4 regions of the Variovorax sp. LARHSF232 genome follow, and region 1 is predicted to be linked to each of the others. Evidence: predicted binding sites of a transcription regulator. Region 1 holds the regulator's gene; each other region holds the start of a gene.
What was found. Region 1 encodes sigma-54, which starts transcription at its own class of promoters, with help from an activator protein. Its sites were predicted from a motif close to TGGCANGNAANCTGCTTT; they were not measured.
Positions count from the first base shown of each region.

Region 2: the regulator sigma-54 is predicted to act here: its motif matches at 2,294-2,311, upstream of ACIPRI_RS12820 (ammonium transporter).
Region 3: the regulator sigma-54 is predicted to act here: its motif matches at 4,072-4,089, upstream of ACIPRI_RS21325 (collagen-like triple helix repeat-containing protein).
Region 4: the regulator sigma-54 is predicted to act here: its motif matches at 2,164-2,181, upstream of ACIPRI_RS26245 (globin family protein).

Region 1 is NZ_JBIXJS010000002.1:639,843-645,491, forward strand. Features, by position in the region: gene ACIPRI_RS08330 (thiol:disulfide interchange protein DsbA/DsbL) at 1-106, shown strand, start outside; gene lptA (lipopolysaccharide transport periplasmic protein LptA) at 221-907, shown strand; gene lptB (LPS export ABC transporter ATP-binding protein) at 922-1,707, shown strand; gene ACIPRI_RS08345 (RNA polymerase factor sigma-54) at 1,729-3,318, shown strand; gene ACIPRI_RS08350 (pectate lyase) at 3,338-5,158, opposite strand; gene ACIPRI_RS08355 (ATP-binding protein) at 5,410-5,649, opposite strand, start outside.
Region 2 is NZ_JBIXJS010000004.1:134,881-140,529, forward strand. Features, by position in the region: gene ACIPRI_RS12815 (serine hydrolase domain-containing protein) at 1-894, shown strand, start outside; gene ACIPRI_RS12820 (ammonium transporter) at 1,022-2,224, opposite strand; gene alkB (DNA oxidative demethylase AlkB) at 2,384-3,025, opposite strand; gene ACIPRI_RS12830 (hypothetical protein) at 3,086-3,652, opposite strand; gene ACIPRI_RS12835 (hypothetical protein) at 3,839-4,042, shown strand; gene ACIPRI_RS12840 (methylglyoxal synthase) at 4,039-4,920, shown strand; gene ACIPRI_RS12845 (hypothetical protein) at 4,930-5,376, opposite strand; gene serC (3-phosphoserine/phosphohydroxythreonine transaminase) at 5,513-5,649, shown strand, end outside.
Region 3 is NZ_JBIXJS010000009.1:149,105-154,753, reverse strand. Features, by position in the region: gene ACIPRI_RS21340 (error-prone DNA polymerase) at 1-1,877, opposite strand, end outside; gene ACIPRI_RS21335 (DNA polymerase Y family protein) at 1,870-3,291, opposite strand; gene imuA (translesion DNA synthesis-associated protein ImuA) at 3,260-4,069, opposite strand; gene ACIPRI_RS21325 (collagen-like triple helix repeat-containing protein) at 4,308-5,649, shown strand, end outside.
Region 4 is NZ_JBIXJS010000018.1:10,533-16,181, reverse strand. Features, by position in the region: gene ACIPRI_RS26250 (AraC family transcriptional regulator) at 566-1,459, opposite strand; gene ACIPRI_RS26245 (globin family protein) at 1,693-2,100, opposite strand; gene ACIPRI_RS26240 (aldolase) at 2,355-3,155, shown strand; gene ACIPRI_RS26235 (Bug family tripartite tricarboxylate transporter substrate binding protein) at 3,142-4,110, opposite strand; gene ACIPRI_RS26230 (TauD/TfdA family dioxygenase) at 4,392-5,384, shown strand; gene ACIPRI_RS26225 (PDR/VanB family oxidoreductase) at 5,391-5,649, shown strand, end outside.

The sequences.
Region 1 (5,649 bases):
GCTGGGCGTGGCCGGCCGCTACTACGTGGACGGCGAACTGGCCCGCAACCTGGACCGCGCCCTGCAGATCACCGACTATTTGATCGGCGAAGCTCGCAAGGCCTGAGAAGCTTCTGACCGGCCCCGCCCGGTGCATCCGCAAAGCCCGCTTCGGCGGGCTTTTTCGTCGGGGGCGTCGCATTTGCCCCCTACAATCTGTCGAGAGCAAGTTTCGTGCCCTATGACATTTCCCTCCATTCTCCCTTTCTCTGCCAACGTCCTTCACCGGCTTGGCGGCGCCGTTCTTTTTTGCGTGCTGGCGCTGGCCGGTGCCGGCCCGGCGCAGGCCGAAAAGGCTGACCGCAACAAGCCGATGAACATCGAAGCCGATGCGATGCGCTATGACGACCTGAAACAGGAAAGCGTGTTCAACGGCAACGTGGTGGTGACCAAGGGCACCATCGTCATTCGCGGCGCCCGCATCGACGTGCGGCAGGACCCGGAGGGCTACCAGTACGGCGTGGTCACGGCGGCGCCCGGCAAGCTGGCCTACTTCAAGCAAAAGCGCGACGGCGAGCCCGGCAGCGACGAGTGGATCGAAGGCGAATCCGAAGTCATCGAATACGACAGCCGTGCCGACAACGTGAAGTTCGTGCGGCGTGCGGTGATGCGCCGCCTGGTCGGCGCCAAGGTGAACGACGAAACCACCGGCGCGCTGATCGTCTACGACCAGAGCAACGACACCTTCAGCGTGAACGGCGCGCCGCAGGCGCCTGGCGGCAGCAATGCCGACGGCGGCCGGGTGCGCGCCGTGCTGGCGCCGCGGGCCGAGGCGGGCGCGCCGGCGGGCGGCAAGCAGGCGCCTGCGCCTGCGCCCGGCAAGGGCCTGCGTCCCAGCACCACGCTGGGTGGCGGAGGCAGCAAGTGATCGATCGCGCAGGCATGGAAGCGTCCTCGAGCGACGGCCGCAACGGCGCCAGCAGGCTGCAGGCGCGCGGCCTCAAGAAGAACTACGGCAGCCGCACGGTGGTGAAGGACGTCTCGCTGGACGTGCAAAAAGGCGAGGTGGTGGGCCTGCTGGGCCCCAACGGCGCCGGCAAGACCACCTCCTTCTACATGATCGTCGGGCTGGTGCGCGCCGACGACGGCCTGATCAGCATCGACGGCGAAGCCATCGAGCACATGCCGATCCACCGCCGCGCGCGCATGGGCCTGAGCTACCTGCCGCAAGAGGCCTCGATCTTTCGCAAGCTCAACGTGGCCGACAACGTGCGCGCCGTGCTCGAGCTGCAGCGCGAGCCGGACGAGCGCGGCGTGCTGCAGCCGCTGTCCAAGGCGCGCATGGAAGAGCGGCTGGAAGAGCTCTTGACCGACCTGCGCGTCGACCACCTGCGCGACTCACCCGCGCTGGCCTTGTCGGGCGGCGAGCGGCGGCGCGTGGAGATCGCCCGCGCACTGGCCACGCAGCCGCGCTTCATCCTGCTGGACGAGCCCTTCGCCGGCATCGACCCGATCGCCGTGATCGAGATCCAGCGCATCATCAGTTTCCTGAAGGAGCGCGGCATCGGCGTGCTCATCACCGACCACAACGTGCGCGAGACGCTGGGCATCTGCGACCACGCCTACATCATCAGCGACGGGCATGTGCTGGCACAGGGAACGCCCACGGAAATCGTCGAAAACGCCGACGTGCGCAGGGTGTACCTCGGCGAACACTTCCGCATGTAAGAAGGCTGCGCGAACACGTCCATGAAGCAAGGCCTGTCGCTGCGCGTATCGCAGCATCTCGCGCTCACTCCGCAATTGCAGCAGTCGATACGGCTGCTGCAGTTGTCCACGCTCGAGCTGTCGCAGGAAGTCGAGCAGATGCTCGACGAGAACCCCTTTCTCGAGCGCAGCGCCGAGGAAGCGCCGCGCGAGGAATTCGGCCTCGCGGCCGAGGATGCGACGGCCGCGCGCGACGTGCGCGACGAGGAGGCGGCGGGCCTGGCGCTGATGAACGGCCAGGACGGCGTCAGCACCATTGCGGCGCAAGACGCCGAAGTCACGGCCGCCGACGCGCCCGCCGACATCGCCGATGCCGAGCCCGACTGGGAAGGCGACGGCAGCGTCGACATGGCGCCGGACGACAGCGAATGGGGCAGCGACGCCCCGGCGCGCAACAACAACCTGGGCAACGACGAGGCCGCCGACGCCACCGAGCTGGCGCGCAGCCAGGAATCGCTGCAAGACTTTTTGCACCGGCAGGCGCTGAGCCTGCGGCTGTCCGAAGTTGACCGCGCCGCACTGCGCTTCCTGATCGAGTCGCTCAACGAGGACGGCTACCTGGAAGACTCGCTGCCCGCCCTGGCCTCGGGCCTGGCCGGCGACGACAACGACCAGTTCGACGACCTGGTGCACCGCTTCCAGATGGCGCTGGGCCTGCTGCAGAGCCTGGAGCCGGCGGGCGTCGGCGCGCGCGACCTGGGCGAATGCCTGGCGATCCAGCTGCGCGGCCTGGCCAGCGAGCACGAGGACGAGCCGCATGCCGAGGTGCGCAAGACCGCCCTGGCCGTCTGCAAGCAACCGCTCACCCTGCTGGCGCGGCGCGACTTCAAGCGCCTGGCCACGCTCACGCGCTCGAGCGAAGACAAGGTACGCGCCGCCATGCAGCTCATCGCGCGGCTGGAGCCTAAGCCGGGCCGGCGTTTTGTCAACGTGGAGCGCAACGTGGTGGTGCCCGACGTGATCGTTACCCGCCTGGGCAGCGGCACCAACGTCAAGTTCCGGGTGCAGCTCAACCCTGACGTGATGCCGCGCCTGCGCGTGCACGACATCTACGCCGGTGCGCTCAAGGCCCACAAGGGCGAGGGCAGCCAGGCGCTGAGCCAGCGGCTGCAGGAGGCGCGCTGGTTCATCAAGAACATCCAGCAGCGCTTCGACACCATCCTTCGCGTGTCCAATGCCATCGTCGAGCGCCAGAAGAGCTTTTTCGTGCACGGCGAACTGGCCATGCGCCCGCTGGTGCTGCGCGAGATCGCCGACGAGCTGGGCCTGCACGAATCCACCATCAGCCGCGTGACCACCGCAAAGTACATGGCCACGCCCTTCGGCACGGTGGAGCTCAAGTACTTTTTCGGCTCGGCGCTGGGCACCGAGACCGGTGGCAATGCCTCCAGCACCGCGGTGCGCGCGCTGATCAAGCAGTTCGTCGGCTCGGAAGACCTGAAGAAGCCGCTGTCCGACAGCCAACTGTCGGACATGCTCAAGGAGCAGGGTATCGAATGCGCGCGCCGCACGGTCGCCAAGTACCGCGAGGCGCTGCGCATCGCGCCGGCCAATTTGCGCAAGGCACTTTGACCGGCGTGCCCGGGCGGTGTCAGGCCGCCGGCGCGATGAACGAGATCAGCCGGCCCATGCGGCGAATGAAGTCCGACGTGACGATGAACTGCGGCTTCTCCCGCTTCACATACGGCTCGATCTCGGGCGGGTTGTCGGCCGGGTAGGGCGAGGTGTCGTAGACATCGCCGACATGCTTGCTGCGGTAGGCGGTGCCGGTGTAGGGCGTGGACGGTCCGGGGCCGCGGAAGGGATTCACGATTTCGGGCACGGGCGCGGTCCAGTAGTGCTTGGTGCCCAGCTCGTCGATCAGGGTGTCGACCTCCGATTGCGGCACCACCGGCGTCGTCATCTTGGCGCCCAGGAACAGGTCCGGGAAGTCGACCTCGCGGATCGAGAAGTACTTGGGCAGCTCGCGCGGCTGCGTGCTGCGCAGCGGCGAGCGCGCCACCAGTTCCGCCACCGCCGCGTCGCTCATCGACGCCAGCGTGTTGTACCTCGACTCCAGGCTGGCGATGTTGATGGCGCGGCCGGCCGAGTAGTGGCTCACGGTGTTGGTGATGTCCTTGTCGTAGAAGTAGGCGCCGTTGTGGATGTTGGAGCCGTAGCGATGCACGTACAGCGGCTCGTTGCTGCCCAGCTCCACGAAGGTGGGATGCGTGCGGCCGGCCAGCAGCGGATTGAGCTGCACCGCGTTGGCCGGCAGCGGCACCGTCTTGAGCCAGGCGATGGCTTCGGGAATGCGCTGCAGGTACTTGCGATCACCGGTCAGGGTGAAGTAGTTGAACAGCTGCTGGATGTTGGTCTGCGTCGTGTGCGTGGCCAGCGAGCGCGGCTCGTAGCTGCGCGCGCCGGCCGGCTCGCCGGCATTGCGCCCGCCCGTGATGCGCGACAAGTGCTGCAGGCTCCAGCCGGCCTGCGGCCCGGGGTTCTGCATCAGGCGCATGCAGTCCATGGCGCGCGTGATCGGCTCCACCAGCCGCGTCTCGCCCAGGGCGACGATGCACATGGTGAGGAACTTGATGTTCTCGCCCATCACGTCGTCGTTGAAGGTGACGTGCAGGGTGTAGTCGCCGTCTTCCATGCCGGCGCGCGCGCCCGCCGGCAGCTGCTGCGGGTTGGGCAGCGGCATCGACGTGATCGAGCCGGCGAAATGCGGGAAGCGCTGCGGCCAGCCACCGCCGGCAATGCCGAACTCCGGCCCGAACTGGGCGGCCAGGATGAATCCGATGGCCTTTTGCAACGGTGCCAGGAAGCGCGGGTCCTTCTTCTCCAGGTACATCCGCAGCATGAACTGCGAGGCCACGGCGGTGCCGGCGTCGTCGAAAGTGGCATTGCCGTAGTAGTGCTGGAATTCCTCCAGCCGCCAGCCGTTGGCGCCGATGGTCTCGTACCAGTGCTTGAGCGATTCCTCGCCGGCGAAATCGAAGATGTAGTTCCAGCCGCCGGCCGGATGCTGGGCTGCGGCCACGGCCAGCGCGGTGCGCTCGGCCGCCTCGTAGAAGCGCTCCTGGCCGGTGGCGTGGTAGGCGTCGAGGTACACATGGCCCACCGAGGGGGTGCCGGGCGGCTGGATCCAGCACATGGTGCGCTTGGCTTCCATCTCGCCGAAGGTCTGCGTCAGGTCGGGCGAATAGGACCAGACGTAGCCGCCGCGGTAGGACACCGTTTCGTCCATGTAGACCGCGGCCTCCTTCAACGCCTTGGCGGCTGTCTTCTGGGGCGTCTGCTTTTCGGCCACTGCGGCAGCCGCGGCGGCCGACGTCGAGCCGCCGGACGTGGTGGCGCTGTCCGAGCCTCCGCCGCAGGCCGCCAGGGTGAGCGGCGTCAGGACGGAAAGGGTGAAGTCTCTGCGTTTCATTGTTTTCCTCGGGTGGGTTGAAGTGCCGCACGATCTCCAACAAATCGGCGGTGTCATCAGTCGTCATACAACTGAGTCGCGGATGCTAGGCCCAACCGCCCGCGTATTCAAGGCCCTGCGGATAACGTTTACATCAGTAAAGATATCTGAAAACATATAAGTCATAGGACAACTGACATCTAGTTGCCCGAGAATCGCGTGCGCTATTCGGGTATGCCCGGGGGTACGGTGCTTCGAGCCCGTCGGGCAACTCAGGAAGCGTCAGCGGCCACCGGAGCGAGGCTGCGCTCGGCCTGGGCCGCTGCCAGCACGGCGCGCAGTGCGCCTGGCTGCACCGGCTTGCGCAGGGCATGCCAGCCGCGCTCGCGCGCCAGGGCGCTGGTGGCTTCGTCGATGTCGGCCGAAACCAGGGCGATGGCCAGCTCCGGCCGCAGGCGCTGCAACTGCTCGGCCAGTGCCACGCCGTCGGTGCGACCCGGCAGGCGGATGTC
Region 2 (5,649 bases), on a different contig from region 1:
CGCTACTTCGGCGTGATGACGCCGCACACGCGGCACATCGTGATGTCGGTCACCAAGTCCTTGGTCGGCACCTTGGGCGAGATGCTGGTGGCCGAGGGCAAGCTCGATCCGGCCGCCAAGGTGGCGCACTACATCCCCGAGCTGAAGGATTCGGGTTTCGGCGATGCAACCGTGCGCCAGGTGCTGGACATGACGACCGGCATCAAGTTCTCCGAGAACTATGCCGACCCCAAAGCGGAGATCTGGCCCTATGTGCGCGCCGGCAGCGTGCTGCCGCGCCCGCCCGGCTATGCCGGTCCGCAGGGCTTCTACGACCACGCGAGGACCGTGGAACGCGAGCGCGAGCCCGGCCAGGCCTTTGCCTACCAGACCGTGAACGCCGACGTGGCCGGCTGGCTGGTGCGGCGCGCCAGCGGCAAGTCGGTCGGCGAGCTGTTGTCCGAGCGCATCTGGCAAAAGCTGGGGGCCGAGCGCGACGCCATGATCGCCGTCGATTCCAGCGGCACCGCCTTCGCCGGCGGCGGCCTGCAGCTGACCACGCGCGACATGGCCCGCTTCGGCGAAATGATGCGCCTGGGTGGCGCATTCAATGGCCAGCGCATCGTGCCCAAGGCCGCCATCGACGACATCCGCCAGGGCGGCAACCGCGAGGTGTTTGCCAAGGCCGGCTACGCCACCTTGCCGGGCTGGAGCTATCGCGACATGTGGTGGGTTTCGCACGACGATCACGGCGCCTTTGCGGCGCGGGGCGTGCATGGCCAGACCATCTACATCGATCCCAAGGCCGAAATGGTCATCGCCCGCTTCGCCTCCGCGCCTCAAGCGGCCAACGCCGCCAGCGACCCCGTGATGCTGCCCGCCTTCCGCGCCCTGGCCGACTACCTGATGCGTTGAAGAAGAAGGCAGCCCACCCGCCCGCCAGCCCCACACCGCGGAACCGGCTTCGCCGGGCCGCTGGTGAGGTCCCCTCCTCGGGAGGTGGCGAATTACACGCAGCGAAGCGAAGTGAAAAGCCGGGAGGCTACCAATTGGCTTCGCGTTCTGGCGTGGCGGTGATGTGGTGGATCGACAGGTCGGCGCCCACGTATTCCTCTTCGTGCGAAAGGCGCAGGCCCAGCGTGGCCTTGAGGGTGCCGTAGACGGCGCCGCCGGCGATCAGGGCCCAGGCCACGCCGATCACCACGCCGATCAACTGGGCCATGAAGCTCACGCCGCCCAGTCCGCCCAGCGCCTGCTGGCCGAAGATACCGGCCGCCAGGCCGCCCCAGGCGCCGCACAGGCCATGCAGCGGCCACACGCCCAGCACGTCATCCACCTTCCACTTGTTCTGGGTCAGCGTGAACATCCAGACGAAGATGGCGCCGGCGATGCCTCCGGTGACGAGCGCGCCCAGCGGATGCATCAGGTCGGAGCCGGCGCACACGGCCACCAGGCCGGCCAGGGGGCCGTTGTGCACGAAGCCCGGGTCGTTCTTGCCCAGCGCCAACGCCACCAGGGTGCCGCCGACCATGGCCATCAGCGAGTTGACTGCCACCAGGCCGGAGATCTTGTCCAGGGTCTGCGCGCTCATCACGTTGAAGCCGAACCAGCCCACGCACAGGATCCAGGCGCCCAGCGCCAGGAAGGGAATGCTGGAGGGCGGATGCGCGCTCAGCGAGCCGTCGCCGCGGTAGCGGTTGCGCCGTGCACCCAGCAGCAGCACGGCGGGCAGTGCCAGCCAGCCGCCCATGGCATGCACCACCACCGAGCCGGCGAAGTCGTGAAATTCGGCGCCGGTGGCCGAGGCGATCCATGCCTGGATGCCGAAGGCCTTGTTCCAGGCGATGCCCTCGTACAGCGGATAGACGACGCCGACGATCACCGCGGTGGCGATCAATTGCGGCCAGAACTTGGCGCGCTCGGCGATGCCGCCCGAAATGATGGCCGGAATGGCCGCGGCAAAGGTCAGGAGGAAGAAGAACTTCACCAGCTCATAGCCGCTCTGCTTGGCCAGCTCCTGGGCGCCGACGAAGAAATGGGTGCCGTAGGCCACGCCATAGCCGACCGCGAAGTACACGACGGTGGACACCGAGAAATCCACCAGGATCTTGACCAGTGCATTCACCTGGTTCTTCTTGCGCACGGTGCCAAGCTCCAGAAAGGCGAAGCCCGCGTGCATGGCCAGGACCATGATGGCGCCGAGAAGAATGAAAAGTGCGTTTGCGCCCTGAGTTAGTGCGTCCATGAATATTGGTGCCGATATTGCTCTTGAATGGTGCGTGTTGACCTCAATGAAGAAGTCGTGCGCCGATAGAAAGCAATATTGGTGCCAAACGCGCAAGCATGGTGCAGCTTGCCGCCTGATGGTGCGCACCGCAACGATGCGCAGTCCCGGCGGCGGCGATCAGCCGGCCTGGCGAAAGCTCAGGTTGACGCGCCGGCGTCCCAGCCGCGGATGCTCGCCGTCGGGCAGCGTCGCCACGCCGTGGTAGCGCAGGCGCGAGGCGCCGCCCCAGACCAGCACGTCGCCGTGGACCACGGGCACTTTGAGCGTCTTGTCGGCGCGCGCCAGGCCGCCGAGCTGGAAGGTGGCGGGCAGGCCCAGCGACAACGAGACCAGGGGATGCGCTGCCGCTTCGCGCTCGTCCTTGTCCTGGTGCAGGCTGAGGCGCGCGCCGGGCTGGTAGACGCTGAAGAGGCAGGCGTCCGGCGCGAAGCCGTCGAAGCCGGCCCGGGCGGCCGCCTCGCGGGCCAATCGCGCCAGGCAGGGCGGCATGGCGGGCCAGGGGCGGCCGCTTTCGGGGTCGTGCGCCTGGTAGCGGTAGCCGGTCCGGTCGCTCACCCAGCCGAGTCGGCCGCAATTGCTCGCGGCCACCGACATCGTGAAGCCGCCGGGCGTCACCATGTGGCGCGGCGGCGCCTGTGCCAGCACCTCGTGCACGGCGGCGAGGATGGCCGTCTCGTCGGGCAGGGCAGCGCCGCGCAGCAACACGGCGCCGGGTGCAAGCGTGATGAGTTCGTCGTCGTGGAAGAGGCTTGCCGTCATGGCCGTCGGGGCGCGCGCTGAAAAGGACGCGAGGGCCTGTTCACAACGTGTGAACAGGCCCTAGGCGCGCCGGGACACCAGGCGGCGCAGCCTGGCGACCACGCCGCCATGTTCGCGCCGCCGCGTGCCGATCGGCCATTCGCGATAAAGCGCACGCTCTTCTTCCAGCACCCGCTTCAGTGCTGCATAGTTTCCCTCGCTATAGGCCCAGATGCCCGACACCACGAAATGCCCCGGCCGCGCGTCGGCCTTGGGCGCGATGCGGACGTCGAGCGCGCCGATGCGCGACATGGTTTCGGAGCGGGCCGCCGCCTGTTCGGCACCGCCGCCCAGCGCGTCGACTTGGCGCGAAAAGATGAAGCTGACCGCCTGGATCTGCGGAAAGTTTTCGGCGATGAAGGCGCAGATCTCCAGGAAGATCAGGCGGCCGATGTGGCGGCGTTCCCGGCGCACGGTGCGTGCCGGCTTGAAGGCTTCGATGTGGATCTCGGTGCCATTCTTGCGGACCGGCACCGGGTCGAGCGTGGCCAGCAGCACGTCGCGGTCGTAGACGAAAATGGGCTGGCCCAGAACGTAGGGCGCCGACTCGGGGCCTGTGATCTTGAGGATGCCGGGCGTGTTGGACACGGTGGAAGGCGACGCTATTTTTATGGTCCGGTTCTTGCGAACTTATCGCTTATTCGAGTGGCACATTTCTGCCTGCCTTCCTGAATATAGGTTCAATACATAACCAACGAGAGCGGCTGGTCTTCACGCGTTCATCATCGCGATGGAAGAATTCACGGACCACGCAACCAAGATTGACGTTTGACAATGGAACCTATCACCTCCATCGACCGCTACGAGCCCGACTACACCGGCAAATGCGAGATCTGCGGCAGCTCGCCGGTGGTGAGCGGCACGCGCGACGGCAAGACCGTCTACACCGCCACCATGTGCGGGCCCTGCCTGTGGAGCGAACCCAGGGCCGCTGATCCGGGCACCTGGAACGAGCCGCCGGCGGGCGAGGCTGCTTGAGCGGCGCGCGCATGCGTTTCGGCCTGGTCGCACACCGCACGCATCGCCAGGATGGCGATGGTGCGCTGGCCGGCTGGGCCCGGGCTTGCGAAGGCAGCATCCGCGCGCTGAACCTGGGCCTGCATGCGGTGGGCGGCACCTACGACGCGCTCGTGCGGCTCGGCCTTCTGGCCGGGCATGCGCCGTTGGTGCGCCTGCCCACGGGCGTCGACGGCGGCGTGATGCGGCTGGCCTCCAGCATCGCGGGAGGCCTGGCGCCCGAGCATGCGTTGGACGGCGTCATCTACTTCATGGACCCGGTCGATCCGTCCTCGCTCTACCCGGAGACGCAGGCGCTCAAGCGCCAGTGCGTCATTCACGGCAAGCCTTTCGTTTCCACCGCGGCCGGTGCCGCCGAATGGATCGCCGTCGAATGCGTGCATGCGGGCGTGGGCGATGCGGCGGCGCTGGCGCGTCCGCTGGCCGGCCAGACGGTGGCGCTGATTGCGCACGACGCGCTCAAACCGCGCATGCTCGAATTTGCGGCCGATCACTTCGATCTGCTGTCCCGTTTTTCGGCGCGCGTGGGCACCGGCACCACCGGCGGCCTGCTCAACGAGCTGGCCTGGTCGCGCGGCTGGCCGGCCGATACGCCTTGGGTCACGCGTTACCAGAGCGGTCCGATGGGCGGCGACGCGCAGATCGCCGAGCTGGTGCTCGATCGCTGCTGCCACAAGACCATCTTCTTCGAAGACCCGCACGTGGCGCGCCAGCACGAGGCCGACATCCAGCTGCTGGAGCGTGCGGTGTGCACCGCCTCGCACGACACCACCTGCTTCAATTCGCCGGCGATGGCGGAACGCTGGGCCGCCGCGATCGGGCGCGCCACCGCGCCCTGAAGAAAGGGATCAGCCGCGGCTGGCGCAGTCGCTGTCTTTCACCGTGACGCCGAGCTGGCGCGTGCCCACCGTATAGAGATGGCGAAAGCTGATTCCGCGGCCCAACATGGCGCGGGTGTTGGGCGCGCTGCAGTTCTTGGCCGTCAGGCGGCTGCGCAGCGTGCCCGGGTCGAGGCTGCGCGGCTGCACGTAGTGGTAGGTGGCGATGCGGGTGCTGGGCTCGTACTCGGCGCCGACCAGCACCGACTGGTCATCCATCTGCAGCGGCACCCTTTGCAGCACCACCTGCACGCCGCTTTGCATGCCGGCATCCAGTTCGCTCTCGCTCATGGTGGCCAGGCGCATGGCATCGTCGTCGCTGGCGCGTGCCAAGGGCAGGGCGCACATCAGTGCCAGTGCGGCCGGCAAGTGGCGCAAATGGCGCCGCGCCAGGATGAGTTGCATGAGAGAACGCATGGGCTTGCTCCCCTCGGATGGGCAGGCGGGCAATCAGTATTGCTTTCGTTTGCATGGTCGTCAAACGAGGGGCGTTGCAATTTGCGATGCCGTCCTGCCCAATTCGCTCCTTGCCAATGGCTTGGAGGTGCATCCGATGACGACGACCACCACGACCGCGAAGCGTGTCTTCAACTTCAGCCCCGGCCCCGCCACCTTGCCGGAGGTGGTGCTGCGCCAAGCCGCCGAGGAAATGCTCGACTGGCACGGCAGCGGCATGTCGGTGATGGAGAT
Region 3 (5,649 bases), on a different contig from region 1:
TCGAGCGCGCGCCGGATCGCGCTAAGCATGCCCAGCGCCAGCACGTCGACCTTGAGCATGCCCATGGCTTCCAGGTCGTCCTTTTCCCACTGGATGATGGAGCGATCCTTCATGGCTGCGTTCTCCACCGGCACCAGCCGCGTGAGGCGCGATTGGGTCAGCACGAAGCCGCCCACATGCTGGCTCAAGTGCCGCGGAAAGCCCTTGAGCGTTTGCGTGAGCTCGATCCACTGCACGAGCTTGAAGGCGTCTTGCGTCACGCCGCAGCGCTCCTGCGCCTCTTGCAGGCGCTCGGCCATCACCTTGTCGCTGAACCAGTAGTGGTCCTTGGCGAACTCGTCGACCAGGCGCGCGTCCACGTCCAGCGCCTTGCCCACGTCGCGCAGGGCACTGCGCGATCGATAGCAGATCACCACCGCGGCGATGGCGGCGCGCTCGCGGCCGTACTTCTCGTAGATGTACTGGATCACCTCTTCGCGCCGCTGGTGCTCGAAGTCGACGTCGATGTCCGGCGGCTCGCGCCGCTCGCGGCTCATGAAGCGCTCGAACAGGAGGTTGCCGGTCTCCGGATTGATGGCGGTGATGCCCAGGCAGAAGCACACCGCCGAATTGGCCGAGGAGCCGCGGCCCTGGCACAGGATCTTCTTGCTCTTGGCAAAGGCCACGATGTCTTCCACCGTGAGGAAAAACATCTCGTAATTCATGTCGCAGATGAGCGTGAGCTCGTGCTCGAGCTGCTTGCCCACCTTGGGCGGGATGCCGCCCGGAAACTTCTCATTCGCACCCGCCCAGGTCTTGCGTGCCAGGCTCTGGGCCGGCGTCTCGCCGCCGGCGACGGTTTCCAGCGGGTACTTGTAGTGCTCGCGGATCACGTCCAGGTTGAAATGGCAGCGCTGCGCCACCACGGCCGTGTGGGCCAGCAATTCAGGTGGGTAGAGCTGGGCCAGGCGCATGCGCGCGCGCAGGTGCCGTTCGCCATTGCCCTGCAGCGCAAAGCCGCATTCGGCCACGCTCTTGCCTTCGCGCACGGCGCTGACCACGTCCTGCAAAGGCTTGCGCGAGCGCAGGTGCATGTGCACGTCGCCGCTGGCGATGAGCGGCACGTCCGTCTTTTCGCCGGCGCGCTGCAGGGTGGCGAGCCACAGGTCGTCGTCGAACTCGTTGAACAGCTCGACCGCCAGCCACAGCTGAGGGCCGAAGCGCTGCCGGGCGCGCGTGAGATCGGCGCACAGCAGGTCTTCGAAATCCGCTGACGGGCCGCCCGGCGAACGCTTGGGCGCCAGCAGGATCTCGCAATGCGTCAGCGAGGCGAGGTCGCTCTCGTCCCAGCTCACGTGGTACTCGCCCTTGGGCGCGCGCACAAAGCAACCTTCGCCCTGAAGGGCTTCGGTACTCGTCTTGGGAGCGGCCCGGCGACTCGTGCGGGCGGCAGTGATGAACTCGCACAGGTTGCCCCAGCCTTCGAGGTCATGCACCAGCGCCACCAGCCGGAATCTGCCGAAGTCGAACTCGCTGCCGGGCAGGAAGCGAAAGCCTTCGTTGCGCGGCTGTGGCGCTGCTTCGGGATGCGCCTTGTCGTGCTCGTCCAGGGCTTCGAGCAATTCGCGCAGGCCCACATGGGCGCGCACCACGCCGGCCACCGAGCATTCATCGGTGAGGGCCAGGGCCGAGTAGCCCAGGCGGTAAGCGCGTTCGATCAACTCTTCCGGATGCGAGGCGCCGCGCTGGAAGCTGAAGTTGGACAGGCAATGCAGCTCGGCATAGGCCGGCAGCGCAGGCGGCGGCCTGGGTGCCGGCTGCTGCCGTGGCGGCGGCGACGGCCGGCGCGGCAGCGCGATCACCTTGGGCGGGCGGCGCGGGGGGCGTTGTTCAGGCATAGACGCCTTGCAGGAACCAGCGTGCTGGCTCTTCCGTCAACCAGGCCGAAGACCGCTCGCGAAAGACCCACACCAGGCCCGCACCAGGACTCTCGGCAATGAAGTAGTCGCGCACCGCCAGCTGGCCTTCATTCCACCAGCCGGCCTCCACCCGCTGCGGGCCGACCAGCCGGGCCAGGCGCCCCTGGTAGTGCGGCTGGCCCTCGCGAACTTCCAGCGGCAGCGGCTCGCGCAGCAGCCAGGGGGGATAGAGGGCACCCGATTGCTGTTGCTGCTGTTGCTGCTGCGCCTCGGATCTGGCCGGCGCCTTCCTGCCCGCTCGCGCAGCGGACGATGCGGCCAGCGCGGCGCGCCTCCAGCTTTGCATGCGCTCGGGCCGGTGGTCGGCCTGGGCCACCGGCATCAGCACCTGGTCCGGGCCCAGGCGGGCGCCGAGGCGTTCGACCAGCTCGTGCAGCTTGTCGCCCTTGCGGTTGTCCTCGGGCAGGAAGCTGGTGCTGGCGCCGGCCCAGGGCACGGTTTCGAGCGAACGCAGTGCAATCCAGTTGGCCGGCGCGCCCAGCCGGGTCAGCGCCAGGCGTTCGCTCAGCAGGCGGCGCAGGTGCGCCATGTCCTGCGTGGGCTGGGCGGTGCGCACGGCGATCTGCTCCTGGCGCGGCAGGTCGACGCCGTTGTAGCGCTTGAGGTCGAGCGTCCATTGCAGCTCCAGCGCCAGCACGCCGCGCTGGCGAGCGCGTAGCCAGATCTGCAGGCTGGCCAGCAAGCGGTTGGCCGACCACAGCAGCTCGGAGGCGTTGTCGGCCAGCGCGGGCAGCTCCAGCTTCTGCTCGAACAGGTCGGGCAGTTGCAGCCAGCGGTGCTGTTCGGGCACCCGGCCCCAGGCCGCATCGAGCGCGTCGCGCAGGCCGGTACCGAAGCGCCGCACCAGCCCGCCGCGCGGCAGGGCATCGACATCGCCCCAGCTGCGGCAGCCCATGCGGGCCAGCAGTTCGAGGTGCTCGCGGGCGGCGCTCAAGGTGTCCAACGGCAGGCCGGCAGGCCAATCAGGCGTTGGCCGCTGGCCACGCGCAAACAGGCGCAGCCGCGCCAGCGCGACCAGGCTGGTGGCGCCATGGGCCTGCTGGATGCGGGTGCCGGCCACCGGGTTGAGCCGCGCCAGTTCGCGCATCAGCGCAAGCCGACCACCCCACAGGCGCTCGCAGGCCGAAACCTCCAGCAGCAGGGCTTCGTCCAGCCAGGCAACGCGCGGCGTGAACTGCAAGGCCCACCAGCCCAGCGCTTCCATGCTGGGCAAGGCGAGATCCGGCGGCCGCCGGGCCGCCCCAAGGCCGCCGGCGGCCCCCTCGGGGGGCAGCGAGGACACGCAGTGCCGAGCGTGGGGGTCAGGCAACCAGCGCAAGGCGATCCAGTGCATGGATGCCCTCCTTCATAGGCAAAGGCTGCGCCTCGATGCGCACCACCGCCGCCGCGCCCTCCACCACTGCACCGCCCACCTGCTGCTGGCGCGCCTTGCGGCGCAGCTGGCTGGCGGCCAGCAAGGCGGCCAGGCGCTCGCTGCGTGCCGGCAAGGTGAGCGGAGCGGCCAGCGGTGGGCCGCGGCGCTTGAGGATGCGGATGTCCATGTGCTGCGGCCCGGCATCGGACAGCGCCAGGCGCAACCGCGCCGGCGAAGCCGATTGCGCCGCCGATTCGGGCCGGAACACGAAGAGCAGCGCCTCATGCTGCGCCGCCGCCAGCTGCAGCCGGCGCAACTCGCCCACCCGGGCGCGCGGCAGCCAGGCCAGCACGGCAGCCACCTCGGCGCAGCGCAGGGCCTGCTCGCAGGCCCACAGGCGCGCGGCCGGGGCCTCGCAGCGGATCCACAGCAGGGCCTCGGGCGGCAATCCGCCGGCCGCCAGGGCCGGGGCAAAGGGTTCGTAGGGCGCACCGATCAGGGCCACTGGCGCGCTCTTCTTCTGCTGCACCACTTGCGCCAGCGCCGGCAGCAGCAGTTGCCAGGCATGCGCCTGCGGCTGGGCCTGCAGCAACTCGGTCAGCGCGCCCACCGGCCAGCCGCCACCGGGCAATTGCGCATCGAGCGCGGCATGGCCGGTGGGCAGGGCCGCGGCGTCGGCCGCGCCCAACTCGTCACCGCGCCAGATCGGTTGGCCGGCGGGAGCGACGTAAGCGGCGGAGAGGGAGAGAAGGCCCATGATGGAAGAATAACTGTATTTTTATACAGTCTTTTCGTCCATCATCAAAGTTGATTAGCACTTCTGACAGAGTGATTTCTTCACATTCGAACACCTTGTCTCAATTTTGAGAACTTTGCACATACTTGTTTTGGATTGTTACCCAGACCTATCCTGAACCAGCCTGACGCACGTCGCCAGGTCGGACAAAAGCTCAATCGATTCAGCAATTCGCAGGTTCCAACCAGGAGGTCCCTTCATGACAGTCCTTTCCCATACGCAACTCGCTTCCTTCGTGCGCACGGCCAGTGCCGTCGCTGCGCTGGCGGTCCTGGCCGCCTGCCACTCCAGCGGCAAGCTGCAAAGCGATCTTGGCGGCACCAGCGGTGGCCCCCCCGGCGGCATCTCCGCGGATGGTGGTAGCGGTAGCGGCAGTGGCGGTGGCGGTGGAGGCACCACCGTCGGCGGTGGCGGCTCGGGCGGCGGCTCCGGTGGTGGCTCGGGCGGTGGCAATGGTGGCGGCACCGGCGGCGAAACCCTCAAGCCCTCGGCCACCGGCCAGATCGTCGGCGGCGTCGGCGAAACCGTGAGCGGCGTCGGCAACGCCGTGTCGGGTGTGGGGCAGAACACTCCGGCGGGCGGCGTCATCGCCAACGCGGGCAACACCATCGACAAGGTCGGCGACGCCGTCAGCGGCGGGCTGGGCCAGCTCGGCAAGAGCACCGATCCGGTCGGCGGCACCCTGGGCGGCCTGCCGCCGGTGGTGGTGGGCGCCGGCCAGACGGTGTCCAGCGCCGGCGCGCTGGTCACGACCGTGGGCCAGCAAACGCCGCTCAGTCCCGTGACCTCGACCGCAGGCGGCCTGGTGGACAAGGTGGGTGACACCGTCGTCGGCGTGGGCGGCAAGCTGCAGACGGTGACCGACAACCCGGCGGTGCGCCAGGTCACCACCGGGCTCAACAGCCAGGTGATCGTTCCGATCGACCGCACCCTGACGGCCACCACGCAGCAGCTGGGCGATAGCACGGGCCTGGGCGTGCCTGTGGCCGGCGTGACCAGCCAGGTCGGCGGGGCTCTACAGGGCAACCAGCTCACCTCGGGCCTGGGCGACTCGGTCACCGCGGCCGGCGGCCTGCTGACCAGCGGCAGCGGCGCCGGTGCGGGCGGCGGGCTCACCCCGGTGGTGGGTTCGATCACCGCAGGCCTGGGTGTCGGTGCCGGCGCGGGTGCCAGCATCGGCAGCGGCGGCATCGCAGCCGGTGCCGGCGTGGGGGCAGGCGCAGGGATCAGCGTGGGCTCCTTGGGTGGCTTGAGCACCGCCACGGCGCCGGTCACCACGGCCCTGGCACCTGTGACCGCGGGCCTGGCTCCTGTGACGACGGCCTTGGCTCCGGTGACCACGGTGCTGGCGCCGGTCACCACCGCCATCGCCCCCATCACGTCGCCCGTGGCCACCGCACTGGCCCCGGTCACGACGGCCATCGCGCCGGTGACGGCCCCCGTCACCACGGCCTTGAGCGGCGGCACCAGCACGGGCGGCACCGGCAGCACGACGACCCTGGTCAACAACACCCTGAACACGGTCGGCGGCCTGGTCGGCG
Region 4 (5,649 bases), on a different contig from region 1:
GCTTCGCGCTCAAGCGAACAAACGATTAGTCCTGTCCTTGTCATGAGGTTTTGGAATCGATGGCGCCCGTGGTGTCGCAGTCCACGGAACAACACTGACGCCTGCTTGCCCCCCTAGTTCCAGCTTGGTGCCTCGGCATCGCCGTGCAGCAGGACGTTCTTCAATATGGGAGCAGCGAAGCGATGAATCGCGCTGTACAGGGGTGGGACGCCTGTGTTGGGATACGAGAGCTCCCAGGCGGAAACTTGGCGTCCAGCACAGCCGATACACGTCTGCAAATTGCGTGGCATTCCCATGCCGACTTATCTGCGTCCACCACGCATTCGGGCATGCCCTCTCCCCGAGCAGCGGCGAGCGTCTACACGTCCTGGTCGCTCCAAAGCCGCGCTTCACTTCCGACACAGTAAGGGCACTTTCACAAGCGATAGTGCAGCACTTGGCCGTGCGTCGCGCGCGGCGGTGCAGTATCAAAGTTGGCATGAACGCACGCGCAAAGCACTTCGGAGCGCCCTCCGATATTGCGTCGATTCTCGAGCACGCTCCGCGTCGCGGTCAGCCCCTTCCGTCAGCCGGCGACATGCTGCTCGGTGTGCTGGCTGCGCTCACTGGCACTTGCAGCGGGGAGCCTGCCCCTCGCGATGTCTGACCGCGGCGCGTTCACGTAGGTGCCGGGGGTCACGCCGTACTCCTTCCTGAAGATGGAAATGAAGGCACTCACGCTTTCGTAGCCCACCGTCAGCGCGACCTCCGTGACCGGCAGCCCCTGGCGCAGAAGTTCAACAGCCCTGAGCAAGCGGCTTCTTTGTTGCCACTTCTTGAACGTGAGGCCCGTCTGCCGCTCGAACACGCGCGACAGGGTGCGCTCGCAGGCCCCGACTTCGCTCGCCCACTCATGCAGGGTGCGAGGGTTCGAGGGCTCCGCCAGGATGGCGCGTGCGATGCGGGCTGCCCTGCGGTCCAGTGGCAATTGCATCCTGCATGCGGATGAGTCCACGCACTGAAGCTCCTCCCGGATGACCTCCTTCAGGCAGGCTTGCCGCGCCAGGTCCACGAAGCGATCCGAGCGCGCGAGATACCCCACGAGTTCGATAACCAGTGTCGACACCGGCGAAACACTGCAATCGTCCAACGCCTCCAGTCCGTGGGTCGAGAGGTGAATGCAGAAGACCTTGCAGGGGCGCGCCACCGCAAGGCCGTGCTGCCGGTGGGGCGGTATCCAGACCATGGAGTGCGGCGGCGCGCGCCACTCGCTCGACGTGGTGGATGCCGTCAGCGTCCCATCCAGGCTGAACACGACTTGGAGCGTAGGGTGCGTGTGCGGCGGAAAGAACAGATTGGCGCCGCACATTTCCGAGCTGACGCAGAAGCTCTGCTCGTCAACAGCAAGTCCAGGCATGGGCATTCGTCCGGTGCTGGCGATGGGCCAAGCCTCAGCCTGCGTCGCGCGCGGATCGTCCATCCTGCGCCAGTGCCGCGACCTTCGACGGTGTGGCCGAAGACAAGGAATGCAAGTAACGCATATGAATCTCCTGGTTCAGTTGGACACACTCACCACGGAAGCTCTCTCCCCGAAGCAATCGCAACAAGCGCGCCAGGCAAGCGCGCCCGCGGCCTCGCACCATTCAGTCGCGCATCGGCTCGTTCTGCCATGCCTTGCACCGACAAGGTGCCGACTTGCGCCGGCCCTTCGCGTCATAGGTACGCGCTGCGCGTCATCGCGCCGGACAGGAGGTCGTACGCGGCTTCCCACGCCTGCTTCGTCCTGGCGTCGAAATCGGCACCCAGGCCTTCTTCCAGGGTCGCAAGCAGGGCAGCACCGACCAGCGCATAGTGTTCCGGGCGGACGCCGTAGCCCACATGCCTCGCGGCCAACTCCTGCACGTCACGCATGATGGTCGGCAACGCGTCGAGCCGCTCGACGACGTAGCGTAGCGTCGCCATTAGCTTGTCTTGCTGAACCGAAACTTCGCCTTTGAACATCGGCCGCAATTGCGGCGCCAGCTCGAACAGCTTCTGATAGAACAAAGCGCCGACTTCACTCGCATTCGGGGCGACTTTCCTGAAGCTGCCTTGCACCAGCTCGACCTGCGTTGCATTCATCGCACGACCTCTTTCCAATGGTTGATGGGCATGCCCTGAATTCCTGCAAGAGCACAGCGACGTCAAGCAAACTGTGTGCCATCGAACAACAGGTTGTCCAGATGCGACTTACCCCGATGTCTGTCGCACGCAAACTGTCCGATTCCAGGATTGACTCGCGGAAACGGCATATGCTCGAATGAACGGGCTGGGCAACTTGTTGTCCATTCGTCGCCGCCATCCCCGGCGGATGCCAGATCCAAGAAGGAAACACCATGAACAGCAAGAATGCGACCCGAGATCGGGTTGACGAGGAGATCGCACGCAAGGTGCAGCTCGATACCCGGCCGCTCGATGAAAAGCTGGTCCTGGCCTGCCGAATGCTCGGTGCCGCCGGTCACTGGCACGGTGGGCTCGCAGGCCAGATCAGCGCACGCGGCGTGGACCCGGGGACGTACTGGACGCTGAAGTTCGGCATCGGCGCCGACGAGGCCATGATCGACGACCTGATCCTGGTTGACGACGACTTGCGTCCGCTCGACGGCACATCGCTTCCCAACCCCGCAACGCGCTTCCACCTCTGGGTCTATCGCGCGCGTCCGGATGTCCAGAGCATCGTGCACACGCACCCGCCGGCGACATCGGCCCTGTCCATGACCGGCCAGGCACTTGTCGTCTCGCACATGGACGCGACCCCGTTGTTCGACAACTGCGCCTACCTGGCCGATTGGCCCGGTCTGCCGATTGCCGACGACGAAGGTTCCATCATCTCGCAGGCGCTTGGCAGCAAGAAGACGCTGCTGCTAGCCCACCATGGGCTGCTGACCGCTGGGGCCAGCATCGAGGAGGCGGCCGTACTGGCGCTCTGGCTGGAACAGGCTGCAGCAGCTCAGCTGCGCGCCGCCGCGCTCGGCTCGATCACGCCGGTGAAACCCGAGCTGGCGCGCGAGTCGCGGGATTTCCTGCTGAAGCCGGAGATCATCAGCCTGACCTTCCAGTACTTCGCCCGAGCCGTCTTGCGCGAAAGCGGCGACTGCCTTCACCGAGGCACCGAAGGAAACGTCAATCCGCAGTGATCTTGTTCGCCTTGATGATCTGCTCCATCGTGGCGGCTTCCTTCCTGAGATAGGCATCGAATTCCGCGGCGCTGCTTCCCACCGGCTCCATGCCCTGCCTGGCAAAGGTCTCGCGCGCCTCGGGCGTCTTCACGATCTCGGAGATGTCCTTGTTCAACTGGCTCACGACATCGGCCGGTGTGCCGGCCGGCGCGACGATGCCGATCCAGATGTCGTAGACCGCATCTTTCCACCCGCTCTCGGCGATGGTGGGAATGAATGTCGCGCCCGGCCAGCGCGCAGCCGAGGACACCGCCAAAGGACGCAGCTGCCCTGACTTGATGTAGGCGCTTGCCGCAGCAAGCGAGACGATGACCGCCGGGACCTGGCCGGCGATGGTATCGGTGAGCGCCGGGGCCGCTCCCCGGTAGGCGACGTGCTGCAGACCCGCTCCGGAGGCCCTGCTCAGCATTTCTCCCACCAGATGGGCCGCACCGCCGATGCCGTAGGTGGCATAGCTGCCATTCGCCGCGTTGAGCTTGCTGGCGTCGACGAACTCGCGCAATGTCCTGGCCTGGCTGCCCGGTCCGACCGCAAGAACGACCGGGCCTCGCGTGAGCTGGGTGACCGGCGTGAAGTCCTTGAAGGCGTCGTATCCCGCCTTGCTGAAGATCTGCGGGTTGACGGTGTGGTTGTTCGACGTGAGCAGCACGGTCGTCCCGTCGTTGGCGGAACGCGCGACCAGCGCGGAGGCGATGTTGCCTCCGGCACCAGGGCGATTCTCGACCACGACCGTTCTTCCGGTCTTCGTCCCCAGACGCTCGGCGACGTAGCGGGCCATGAAGTCGCCGGCGCCACCTGCCGCAGTGATGACGACGATCTTCATGATCTTTCCCTCCTGCGCAGCCGCGGGGCCGCACATCGCCAGGGCGGCGGTGGTCGCGCCAAGGATCAGGCGCGCGAGACAGGCGTTCATCGGCTTCTCTCCGAGTGAGGTGGACATTCGCGCGATCTCCCGGGCACTGCTGCGTCAGCGGGTTGGGCGCCGCAATGCGTCATGGGGTCGACGAGGGAAGTTCCCACGGCACATGATGCCCACGCAGGCCCGCCGGCGCTAACGCAAATCGGACACATGCGGACCCCTGGCCGGGCGACACCTTGGCCTTGCATCGCTATCGAATGGCCTGTACGCGACGCAGAGAAATGCGCAGGCCGCCCTATCGTTCAGGCATCGCAAATACACCCCTCAGGAAACGCATGAACGCCACTGTCGATTCGATGCCCGCCACCAAAATTGAAGGCCCGATGGCCTGGACCCTGGACTCTCTCGCGGAGTCGTCATGGCTCCTCCCGGTGCCGAAGGAAGTCACTGAAGAAATCCTGGTCATGCTCGAATCCATCCGGCGCTCGCCTGGCCCCTTTCAGACCTTGTCGCCCTCGCAATTCGCCCTGGGAAGAACCAGAGCGTTCATGGAGGGCCCCGTCCGCACGACCCTGGACCAGGGCATCGGCATCTGCGTGCTCAATCGCTTGCCGACCGAGCGGATGTCGACGGACGAGGCGCGCGCTGTGTACTGGGTGGTCTCGTCCCTTCTCGGACGGCCCGTTGCGCAGAAGCACAACGGAAACATGATGGCCGATGTCAAGGATGCCGGCATTCCGATGAAGGCCGGATCGGCAGCCCGCGGCTCCACATCGCGCGAGCTCCTGGAGTTCCACAACGACGGGGCCAACACGCCGCTGCCGCCGCAATATGTTGGCCTGCTCATGCTGCAGGAGCCCAAGTCTGGCGGACTGAGTCGCGCGTTCAGCGTCATCAGCGGATACAACTGGCTGCTAGAGCACCACCCCGACGTCCTGCCGCGCCTGCACGCCGACTTTAAGTATTTCCGGATGCGCGAGCATGACCCAGCGGAGCCGCAGTGCATGAGTGCACCGTTTCTGCGCTTCGACGGCAATGTTCTGAAAGCGCGTGTCGGTCCCTACCAGATGAAGAGCGCGTTCGAAATGGGCGAGGCGGACCTGGACGACGCGACGGCCGATGCGATCGCCGCACTGGACGAACTGTTCGCGCAGGACGATCTGGTGGCCGAGTTCTACATGTCGCCGGGCCAGTTGCAGTTCGTGAACAACCAGGTGATCGTGCACAGCCGGACGGAGTTCATCGACAACGACGAAGAAGGCAAGAGGCGGCATCTGCTGCGGATCTGGCTGCGCGACCAGGGCGATCCCGCCTACAACGGACGCTAGCCGCGCATGGCAACGATGTTCCGGGTGGCGTCGGTCGATACTACCTGCGCGCAGGTCAAGACATTTCGGCTCGTGCGCGTCGACAGGAAACCGGTGACGCCGTTCGAGCCGGGAGCTCATGTCGTCGTTGCGCTCAAGGATGCCGCCTCAGGCCTGCATGGCACACGCGCCTACACCCTAACGTCGCAGCCCGGCGATGTCGCAGGCTACGAGATCTCCGTGGCCCGCGGCGATCGGCCGTCGGGGATCTCCGCGTTCCTGCATG